One region of the Streptomyces sp. NPDC059452 genome, then DNA from elsewhere that is predicted to be linked to it. Evidence: riboswitches for the same ligand, from Rfam matches in the RefSeq annotation. Region 1 holds a riboswitch; the other holds the start of a gene.
The links. A riboswitch is a leader RNA that binds a small molecule or an ion and turns the genes downstream of it on or off. The one in region 1 is predicted to bind cyclic di-AMP.
Positions count from the first base shown of each region.

Region 2: another riboswitch for cyclic di-AMP. It lies ahead of ACFW9Z_RS35035 (NlpC/P60 family protein); the one in region 1 lies ahead of ACFW9Z_RS26375 (transglycosylase SLT domain-containing protein).

Region 1 covers NZ_JBHYVE010000022.1:56,738-62,010, reverse strand. Annotated here, with positions in the region: gene ACFW9Z_RS26380 (GMC oxidoreductase) at 1-591, opposite strand, end outside; gene ACFW9Z_RS26375 (transglycosylase SLT domain-containing protein) at 749-1,591, opposite strand; cyclic di-AMP (ydaO/yuaA leader) riboswitch at 1,595-1,785, opposite strand; gene ACFW9Z_RS26370 (FAD-dependent oxidoreductase) at 2,235-3,626, shown strand; gene ACFW9Z_RS26365 (SpoIIE family protein phosphatase) at 3,754-5,273, opposite strand, start outside.
Region 2 covers NZ_JBHYVE010000049.1:16,396-21,668, forward strand. Annotated here, with positions in the region: gene pcrA (DNA helicase PcrA) at 1-1,229, opposite strand, end outside; cyclic di-AMP (ydaO/yuaA leader) riboswitch at 1,489-1,656, shown strand; gene ACFW9Z_RS35035 (NlpC/P60 family protein) at 1,655-2,875, shown strand; gene ACFW9Z_RS35040 (TnsA-like heteromeric transposase endonuclease subunit) at 3,099-3,866, shown strand; gene ACFW9Z_RS35045 (Mu transposase C-terminal domain-containing protein) at 3,866-5,273, shown strand, end outside.

The DNA.
Region 1 (5,273 bases):
CGCGTTGGCGCGCGGGTAGTAGGTGCTGTACATCTCCTCGGCGTTGACCGACGGGAGGATGGCGGCGAAGTTCTCCCGCCGGGGCGTGACGGCCATGCCGCCGTTGACCAGCGAGCCGCCGCCGACGCCGCGCCCCTGGTAGACGGTGATACCGGAGAACTCCTCGGCGTCCAGGATGCCGGTGTAGCGGTTGACGTGTCTGTCCAGCGGGAAGCCGAGGAAGTTGCTGAGTGGCTGTCTGGTCCTGGTGCGCAGCCAGAAGGACCGGTCGTCCGGCCTGGTGGTGTTGGCGAAGATCTTGCCGTCCGCGCCGGGGGTGTCCCAGGCCATGCCCATCTCGACCATGTGCACGTCCGTGCCGGCCTGGGCGAGCCGCAGGGCGGCCACGGAGCCGCCGTACCCGGTGCCGACGACCAGTACCGGCACATGGGCACCGGACCCGATCGGCGCCGCTGCCGCGCGGACCGAGGCCCAGGCGGGTGCGGTGGGTCCGGCGAGCGCCGCGACCCCGAGAAGAGAACCTGTTCCAGCGATGAATCTTCGACGGGAGACACCCTTGGATGCGTCATCCCGCAGGGTAGTGTCGGTCATGTGACATACCTCACTCTCGACAGAGTGCAACAGGTTCTACTGTCGATCGCGTGGTAAGGAAAGAGGAACTTGGGGGTAACTTCCCGGCGCGCCCACCACGCCCGAGGGGCCCCGGACCGTGTGGTCCGGGGCCCCTCGGGCTGATGTGCGGGCGGGATCAGTAGGCGCCGAAGACGTTGTCGATCGAGCCGTACCGGTCGGCGGCGTAGTTGCACGCGGCGGTGATGTTGGCGACCGGGTCGTAGCTGTTGGTCGAGGTGCCGGGCACGTGGTACGCCCGGAAGGTCGGGTCGATGACCTGGAGCAGCCCCTTGGAGGGGATGCCCTTGGCGGCGTTGGAGTCCCAGTTGTTGATGGCGTTCGGGTTGCCCGAGGACTCGCGGATGATGTTGCGGTGGATGCCCTCGTAGGTGCCGGGGATGCCGTGCTTGGCCATGACCGCCAGCGACTCCTTGATCCAGCCATCGAGGTCGTTGGTGTACGTGGTGGGGGCGGCGGCCGGGGCGGCCTTGGCGACGGGGGCGGCGGCGCGCTCGGAGCGGTCGGCACGCTCGGCCGTGGCGGCGCGGCCGACGGACGGGGCGGCGGCCTTGGCAGCCTTGCCGGCCTTGGCGTCTGACGGGGCGGCAGCCTTGGCGCCGATGGTCAGCGTGATACCCGGGTGAATGAGGTTCGGGTTCTCACCGATGGCCTTCCGGTTGCCTTCGTACAGCTTCTTCCAGCCGCCGCTGACGGAATGCTCACGGGCGATCTTGGAAAGCGTTTCGCCGGCCACCACGGAATGCTTGGCGGGTGCGGCCTTCGTCACGGAATTCGCCTGGGCGGTCACGGAGACCGGGGCCACCGCCTTTTCGGCGGCAACGGCGTGCGCGGGGGCGGCGGAGGCGGTGGTGGCGCCGAGCACCGGGAGGGCCAGAACGGCTCCACCCGTGGTCACAGCGGCGATGCCACGGCTCAGCGAGACGGACTTGGGACGGCGGTGCTTACCCTGTGCGGGCATGGGGAATTTCCTCTCCGGCGCCTACGAGGTGAGCTGTCGGGTTCAGACGGGAGATGTCTGGCCGCATGGGCATGCGACTTCACCCCTAGCCGTTCCGGATACCGGATCGGCGGCTTACCTGGGTCCCCCGCTCCTGCCGTACGTGAGTGGGTTTCGGATTCCCGGACGGCGGCAGGATTCGGCGTTCCATCCGGATTGGTCGTGACCGTAGGCGAAAAGGGCCGGGCGGAACAAGCCCTGAATTCCTGATCAGCTTTACCCGGAAGATCCAATAAAGGAATTCCCCGCCGCTCCCGTTCCGTCGCGGTGTCAACTTTCTTCGCGCAGAAGGGAACCGAACCCTCCGCATCTACGTCCGCGCCCCCGGAAGTGACGCTCACCACTTCGCGCGGAGGTGGCCGAAATGAGCAGGGTCAAAACATCCCAAGCGCCCCAATAGCCTTTTTATGGAATAGGGGGTGAAAAGACTAAAATCGCCCATACCACCCCACAGAAACGGACTTATCGGACAGTCCCACGGGCCGGGTCCACGGGCCCGCGGGGCGAGGGCTTACCGTGTGGGGTGGAGACTAGTAAGCCAAGCCTTACTTCCGACGTACGCTGTAACCTGCCCGCGTTCGCCCGCCTTAAGGATCACCACGCCATGACACGCCCCGTCCGCGTCGCCATTGTCGGAGCCGGCCCTGCCGGTATCTACGCTGCGGACGCGCTGCTCAAATCCGAGGTCTGCCAGGACCCGGGCGTCTCCATCGACCTCTTCGAGCGCATGCCCGCGCCCTTCGGCCTGATCCGTTACGGCGTGGCCCCCGACCACCCCCGGATCAAGGGCATCGTCAAGGCACTGCACCAGGTGCTGGACAAGCCGCAGATCCGCCTCTTCGGCAACGTCAGCTACCCGAACGACATCGACCTGGACGATCTGCGGTCCTTCTACGACGCGGTGATCTTCTCCACCGGCGCGGAGGCCGACCGGGCGCTCGACATCCCCGGCATCGAGCTGGACGGCTCCTACGGCGCGGCCGAGTTCGTCTCCTGGTACGACGGCCACCCCGAGGTCCCGCGCACCTGGCCGCTCACCGCGGAGAAGGTCGCCGTCCTCGGCGTCGGCAACGTGGCCCTCGACGTGGCCCGGGTCCTGGCCAAGACGGCGGACGAGCTGCTGCCCACCGAGATCCCGGACAACGTGTACCAGGGCCTCAAGGCCAACAAGGCGCTGGAGGTGCATGTGTTCGGGCGGCGTGGCCCGGCGCAGGCCAAGTTCAGCCCGATGGAGCTGCGGGAGCTGGACCACTCCCCCAACATCGAGGTCATCGTCAACCCCGAGGACATCGAGTACGACGAGGGCTCGATCGCCACCCGGCGGGAGAACAAGCAGGCCAACATGGTCGCGCAGACCCTGGAGAACTGGGCGATCCGCGATGTCGGCGACCGCCCGCACAAGCTCTTCCTGCACTTCTTCGAGTCGCCGGTCGAGATCCTCGGCGAGGACGGCAAGGTCGTCGCGCTGCGCACCGAGCGCACCGAGCTCGACGGCACCGGCAACGTCCGGGGCACGGGGAACTTCACCGACTGGGACATGCAGAGCGTCTACCGGGCCGTCGGCTACTACTCGGAGGAGCTGCCCAAGCTCCCCTTCGACGTGGCCTCCGGCACCGTCCCGCACGAGGCGGGCCGCGTCATCGCGGGCGACGAGCACATGGCCTCGGTCTACGTCACGGGCTGGATCAAGCGCGGCCCGATCGGTCTGATCGGGCACACCAAGGGCGACGCCAACGAGACGGTCGCCTGCCTCCTGGAGGACCGCGCCGCCGGCCGTCTGGCCGAGCCGGCGACGCCCGCTCCGGAGGCCGTCGAGGCCTTCCTGGAGAGCCGGAACGTCCGGTACACCACCTGGGAGGGCTGGCACAAGCTGGACGCGCACGAGCAGGCGCTCGGTGCCGCGCAGGGCCGCGAGCGGATCAAGGTCGTGGAGCGCGAGGGCATGCTGGAGGCGTCGGACGCCTTCGTCCCGGCCGAGCGGCCCGCCGAGGCCTGAGCAAGGACCTCGGCCGAGGACGAGGCCGAGGTCTCGGCCTGAGCAGAACCGGTATCCGGTACGGGCCCGGTCGGCACCCGAGAACGGGTTCCGACCGGGCCCGAGGTCTGACCGGCCCCACCGCCCTTCAGGCCGGACCCGGGGCACCCTCCGTGCCGCCGCCACCCGACCCCGGCCCCCGGAACGTTCGCCACAGGTCCGGCGGGGCCGTGTCACGGGGCGGTGGCGGAGGCTTCTCCGGGATGCTCGTCCAGCGGGCGGCGAGCAGCAGCGCGATGTCGTCGGGGCGGTCCGTGGCCTGTCTCGCCTCCCCGATCACCCGGTTCGCCGTCTCGGCCAGCAGGACCGAGCCGACCCCGGCGATGGTGGCGCGCAGCCGTTCGATGCCCTCGTCGATGTCGGTCCCGGGCCGTTCGATGAGGCCGTCGGTGAACAGCGCGAGCATGGCGCCCGGCTCCAGTTGCAGCTCGGTGACCGGATAGGTCGCCTGGCCGTCGATGCCGAGCACGATGCCGCCGGGCAGGTCCAGCACCTCGGTCCGCCCGTCCGGATGCCGGAGCACCGGCTGCGGGTGGCCCGCGCGCACCGCCCGGGCCCGGCCCGTCAGCGGGTCCAGGACGATGTAGCAGCAGCTGGCGAACTGTCCCGGGTCGAGATCGATGAGCAACCGGTTCGTACCGCTCACCACCTCCTGCGGGTCATGGTTGCTGAGGGCGAACGCCCGTACCGCACTGCGCAGTTGCCCCATGGTGGCGGCCGCGGCGACCCCGTGCCCCTGGACGTCGCCGATGACCAGGGCGAGTTCGTCACCGGTCTCGATGACGTCGTACCAGTCGCCGCCCACCTCCATGTCCTGGGTGCCGGAGAGGTAGCGCCCCAGGGTGTCGACCCCCTCGGCCTCCGGCAGCCGGTGCGGGAGCAGGGCGTCCTGAAGTCCCCGGGCGAGGGCCGACTCGCTGTCGTACCGCTGGGCTCGTTGCAGGGCCTGGGCGATGAGGCCGGCGAGCGCGGTCAGGACGGTGCGCTCCTCCGGGCTGAACCCCCGGGGCCGGTCGAAGCCGAGGATGCACGAGCCGACGGGCCGCCCCGAGGCGATCAGCGGCAGGAACGCCCGCGCGCCGACATCGGTCTCCATCGGGATGCCCGGGTAGGCGTCGGCCAGGCGCTGCATGGACTCGAAGAAGATCGGGCGGCCGGTGGTCAGGGTCTCCACACCGGGGATGGAGACATCGAGCCCGACCCCGTCGAAGCGGTCGAGGAACCCTTTGGGGAACCCCGTCTCCCAGGCGAGGTGGAGGTGACGCTCGCTCAGCAGGTAGATGGCGAGCTGCCGGCCGCCGAACGCGGGCAGCAGCTCCTCGGTGACCACGGCGGAGACCTGACGGGCCGTGACCGCCTCGGTGAGGGCGATGGCGAGGGCCACCGGGCGGTAGAGCGCGGAGGAGCGGTCGGCGGTGGAGCCGATGCCCAGCCCCGGCGAGGTGACGGAGCCGGGGGTGTACGCCGGCTGCTCGGTGGCCTGGAACACCACGCTCAGCCCGTCGTGGCCCGGGTACAGCGAGACCGAGAGCCAGACGGACGGGGCCCGCCGGGCCAGGAAGTGGACGGGTTCGTCGGAGATCAGGGCGGCCCGGCAGTGGTCCTCGT
Region 2 (5,273 bases), on a different contig from region 1:
TCGGTGAGCCGGTCGATCTCGTCGGCGACGAACTGGGCCTCGTCGTGCTCGGTGTCGGCCACATAGCCGGTGATGCGGGCGCCGCTGCCGGCGTTGGTCCACAGGTTCTTGGGGCGGCGGCTCTCGTTGCGCTCGATGACCGCGTTGGCGGCGGAGAGGATCGTCTGCGTGGAGCGGTAGTTCTGCTCCAGGAGGATCGTCTTCGCGTCCGGGTAGTCCTCCTCGAACTGGAGGATGTTGCGGATGGTCGCGCCCCGGAAGGCGTAGATGGACTGGTCCGCGTCACCGACGACACACAGCTCGGCGGGGGCGTCGGCGGCCTCTCCGGAGGGACCGACCAGCTCCCGTACCAGCGTGTACTGGGCGTGGTTGGTGTCCTGGTACTCGTCGACCAGGACATGGCGGAAGCGGCGGCGGTAGTGCTCGGCGACATCCGGGAAGGCCTGGAGGAGGTGGACCGTCGTCATGATGATGTCGTCGAAGTCCAGCGCGTTGGCCTCGCGCAGACGGGCCTGGTAGAGCGCGTACGCCTGGGCCAGGGTCTTCTCGAAGCCGTCGGCCGCCTGTCCGGCGAAGGTCTCCTCGTCGATGAGCTCGTTCTTGAGGTTGGAGACCTTGGCGGTGAAGGACTTCGGCGGATAGCGCTTGGGGTCCAGGTCGAGATCGCGGCAGACCAGGGCCATCAGGCGCTTGGAGTCGGCGGCGTCGTAGATCGAGAACGACGAGGTGAAGCCGAGCTTCTTCGACTCGCGGCGCAGGATGCGGACGCACGCGCTGTGGAAGGTCATGACCCACATGGCGTTGGCGCGCGGGCCCACCAGCTGCTCCACGCGCTCCTTCATCTCGCCCGCGGCCTTGTTGGTGAAGGTGATCGCGAGGATCTGCCCCGGGTGCACCCCGCGCTCGGCCAGCAGGTGGGCGATGCGGTGGGTCAGCACCCGGGTCTTGCCGGAGCCTGCCCCGGCGACGATGAGCAGCGGGGACCCGGCGTGCACGACGGCGGCGCGCTGCTCGGTGTTCAGCCCGTCGAGCAGCGCGGCGGAGTCGATGACCGGGCGCGGGTGGCCGTCCCGGTAATACCCGTCCCGGGGCGGCGGGGGCGCGTCGAAGACGCCCTCGAAGAGACCCTCCGGCACCGCTTCGGGTGCGTGGTCCTCGGGGGGCGGCGGCGGGCCGTCCTCCGCGGACTGGAGGCCGGTCAGGAAACTGTCGTCAAAGAGGCTGCTCATCGCCATCCGAGTCTAGGGGGCGGGACTGACAACGTTCGGCCGAAGTCCGGAAGGCGATGTCCACACCCGTACGCACGGAGAGCGGACGTCCACGTTCCGTGAAGAAGGGCCCGGTCGGAGGGGGTGCCGGGGGGCCCGATCCGAAAAGGTCACGAAAATGTATCGGGCATATCGCTCATCCTCCTTCCCAGCGGCGGGGCCGGTTGGCTAGCGTGCTCGATCAGGTGATCCGTAGCTCCCTGGGGCGAACCGCGCCTCACGGTCACCTCTGCCGAATCCGCGCTGCCCTCCCGGCAGTTCGGAACCGGGGACCCACACGCGTAAACCGGGGTGAATCGGTCCGTACCCTCCCATCCGGACCGTAGGACAGCCTTCCGTTCCGTCCGAACCCGACAGCTAACCCGGTAGGCGGTCCACGGAAGGAGATGCCGGTCTTGGCATCGCATCGCAAGCCACGCACGAAGGTGCGCACCACCACCCCCGCCGTCGGGTTCACGACGGCCGCGCTGGCCTCGGTGACGCTGCTCTCCACGCAGAGCGCGACCGCCGCCCCCGCGGAGCCGAAGCCCGCCGTGGAGGACGTACAGAAGAAGGTCGACGAGCTCTACCGGCAGGCGGGCAGCGCCACCCAGCGGTACAACCGGGCGAAGGCCGCCTCCACGGCCCAGCGCACCAAGGTCGACACGCTGCTCTCCGACGTGGCGAAGCGGACCGAGAAGATCAACGAGGCGCGCCGGGCGCTGGGGTCCTACGCGGCCGCGCAGTACCGCACCGGCGGCATCGCGCCCACCGCGACCTTCTTCCTGGCGGACGACCCCCAGTCGTACTTCGACCAGAACCAGGTGATGAGCCGGGCGACGGAACGGCAGCAGAAGGCGGTCGACGACTTCCGTACGCAGCAGGCGGCGGCGTCGAAGAAGCGTGCGGAGGCCGTGCGGAGCCTGGAGGCGCTCACCGAGACGCAGGCCACGCTCCGCTCCAGCAAGCGGAGCGTGCAGACCAAGCTCACCGAGGCCCGGACCCTGCTCTCGAAGCTGACCGCCGAGGAGAAGGCGCGGCTGGCGGAGCTGGAGCGCAAGAAGGAGGCCGAGGCCAGGAAGAAGGCGGAGAAGCTGGCCCTCCGGCAGGCAGCCGAGAAGAAGGAGCGCGAGGAGGCGGAGAAGAAGGCCCGCGAGGAGGCCGCGAAGGAGTCCGGCGGGGACAACGACTCCGGTTCCGGTTCCGGCAGCGGTACGGGGACGAGCCCGGGTGCCGGTACGGGAACGGGTACGGGTGCCGGGGCGGGCAGCGGCTACGCGGCCAAGGCCGAGCAGGTGCTGGCCTTCGCCCGCGCCCAGATCGGCAAGCCGTACGTGTGGGGGGCCTCGGGCCCGTCCTCGTACGACTGCTCGGGGCTGACCCAGGCGGCGTGGCGGGAGGCGGGGGTGACACTGCCCCGGACCACCTGGGACCAGGTGAAGGTGGGCACCCGGGTCGCGACCTCGGACCTTCAGCCCGGGGACCTGGTCTTCTTCTACGACGACATCAGCCACGTCGGCATCTACAAGGGCGACGGGATGATGATCCACGCCCCGAAGCCGGGGACGAACGTGCGCGAGGAGTCGATCTACTCCATGCCGATCTACGGGAGCGTGCGCCCGGCGTAGGGCAGTGCGGGGTGGTGTAGGGACTCAATAGATCTGTCGGATTCTCAACGTTCTGTCGTCAACTTGTCGTTTCCGACACGCTGTTGAGAATTGCTCTGCCGAGTGATTGTAGGGCCCTGGAGCATCTCCAGGGCCCGTTCACGCATGGTACGCCGCAGCCGTTGGGCATCCTCGCCCGAGATCACGATCAGTGGTCACTTGATTGCGTACAGCGGGGGTGGCGGTGGCAGATCATTTGTCTCGTGCGGTGATTCCGGGTGCCGACGTGGTCCAGGTGCGGTACCGGCAGGCGGACGGAGAGTTCACGGAGACGACGTTGGACCGGCTCATGGCCACGGAGGTAGTAGCCGGACTGCCAGTGCGAGATTTCCGCTGGTACAAGGGGCGTCGGCACTACTCCGGCTGGTATCACTCAGTGACGGGCGATCGGCTGGTGGCCTATGAGAGCCGCCTGGAGCTCGCGAGGATCTTGCTGGCGGACTTCGCCCGAGACGTGGTGGGGATTGCTGCTCAGCCCTTCCTGGTGACCGGGGATGACGGCGTCCGCCGACGCCGCCATGTCCCTGATCTTCTCCTGGTACACGCCGATGGGCTGGTGACCGTGGTGGATGTCAAGGCTCCGCAGCGCATCAAGGACCCGGATGTCGTCACCCAGTTCGCGTGGATGAAAGGGCTCTGTTCGTTGCGAGGCTGGGTTTTCGAGGCCTGGACGGGCACCAAGCCGGTCGTCATGGAGAACGTCCGGTTCCTGGCCGGCTATCGGCGGCGGCAGGTCGTCGAGTCGCGGCTGTTCCCCGAAGTGCTGGAGGCCGCACGGGTGCAGGGCACCATCGGCGGCATCGAGAAGGCTCTGTCCCGTCGGCACCTCGCGGATGCGGTCCGCCCGGCTCTGCTTCATCTGGTGTGGACGGGTGCTCTGTCAGCTGACCTTTCGGATCCCCTGAGTTCGCAGACTTCGGTTCGCCTCGCTGGTGAGGGAGGCAACGGCTGATGGGTGGACACGCGGTCACCGTATTTCCCGGCTCGCAGCTGGCATTCTGCGGCGAGGTTGTCGAGGTCGTGGAGTTCAGCCATCGGGGCGTGACCATCCGCAACGTGCGAACCGGCGAATTCTCCACGGTTTCGGTGGGCCGCCTGGCTGCGGATGCCCAGATGCGGAACGAGGGTCTGCCCGGACCGGGCGACAGCGCCGGCCTGCTGCTGGCTTCGTTGTCCCGGCAGCAGCGAGACGCGCTCAGTGAGCGGGCCGGGCACATTCGTGAGGTTTTGACCGGCTACCGGGCGGGTTTCGCGGAAGGTGCTCTGCCGGGTGAGCCCCGGGAGGAGTTCACGGGCGACAGGTCGTTGCCGCAGAGGGTCGCGTCCAAGGCGACCGAGCTGCGGGTCGCGGTTCGGAGCGTGGAGCGCTGGACTGCCGCCTATCAGGGCGGCGGCGAGGCCGCGCTGGTGGATTCCCGGTTGCTCAAAAGGAGAGGGTCACGGGTCGATCCGCGTTGGGACGAAGCGGTCCGTGCGGTCCTGGCCGAGTACGTCACCGCATCGACACCAACCCGTTCCGCGGTGCTCAAGCGGGTCGAGGCCTGGCTGGAGGAGGTGCACGGGAGCCAGACGGTGCCGTTGCCGTCCCAGGCGACGGCTTACCGGCGGCTGGCGGTGCTGAGCAAGGGCACGAACGCGGTGTCGGGCAGCGCGAAGGCGAGGCGGTCGATCGCGGAGCGTCCGCAGGGCACCTACGGGCGGCTGCGGGCGACGCGGCCGGGTGAGTATGTCGTCCTGGACACCCAGGATCTCGATGTCTTCGCGATGGAGCCGGTGACCTGCCGGTGGGTGCGGGCTCAACTGACCGTGGCCCAGGACCTGTTCAGCCGTTGCATCGTTGGGTTGAGGGTGACGGCGGTGTCCACGAAGGCGGTGGATGTCGCCGGGGTGCTGTTCGAGGCGGTCGCGCCACCCGGTAACGACACGAGTACGGCGCTTGGCCCCTACCACGGGGTGCCTGAACAGGTGGTGCTCACCGAGGAGGAGCCGGTGCCGGGCCGAGGGCTGTGTCCGCCGGAGACGCTGGTCATCGACCATGGGAAGGCCTTTCTCTCCGCTCACGTGATCAGTGTGTGCGCCCGGCTGGGCATCTCGATCCAGCCCGCCCAGCCGAAGAAGCCCACCGACAAGCCGACCGTGGAAAGGTTCTTCCGGACCCTCCGCGAGGGGCTGATCCAGCATCTTCCCGCTTACAAGGGCCCGGACCTGCACAGTCGCGGGGAGAAGGTGGAGGATCAGGCGTTCTTCTACATCCACGAGCTGGAGGATGTGATCCGCGACTGGGTGGCCTCGACGTATCACCGCTCGCAGCACGACGGGCTGGTCATTCCGCAGTGGCCCGGGGTGGAACTGTCTCCGC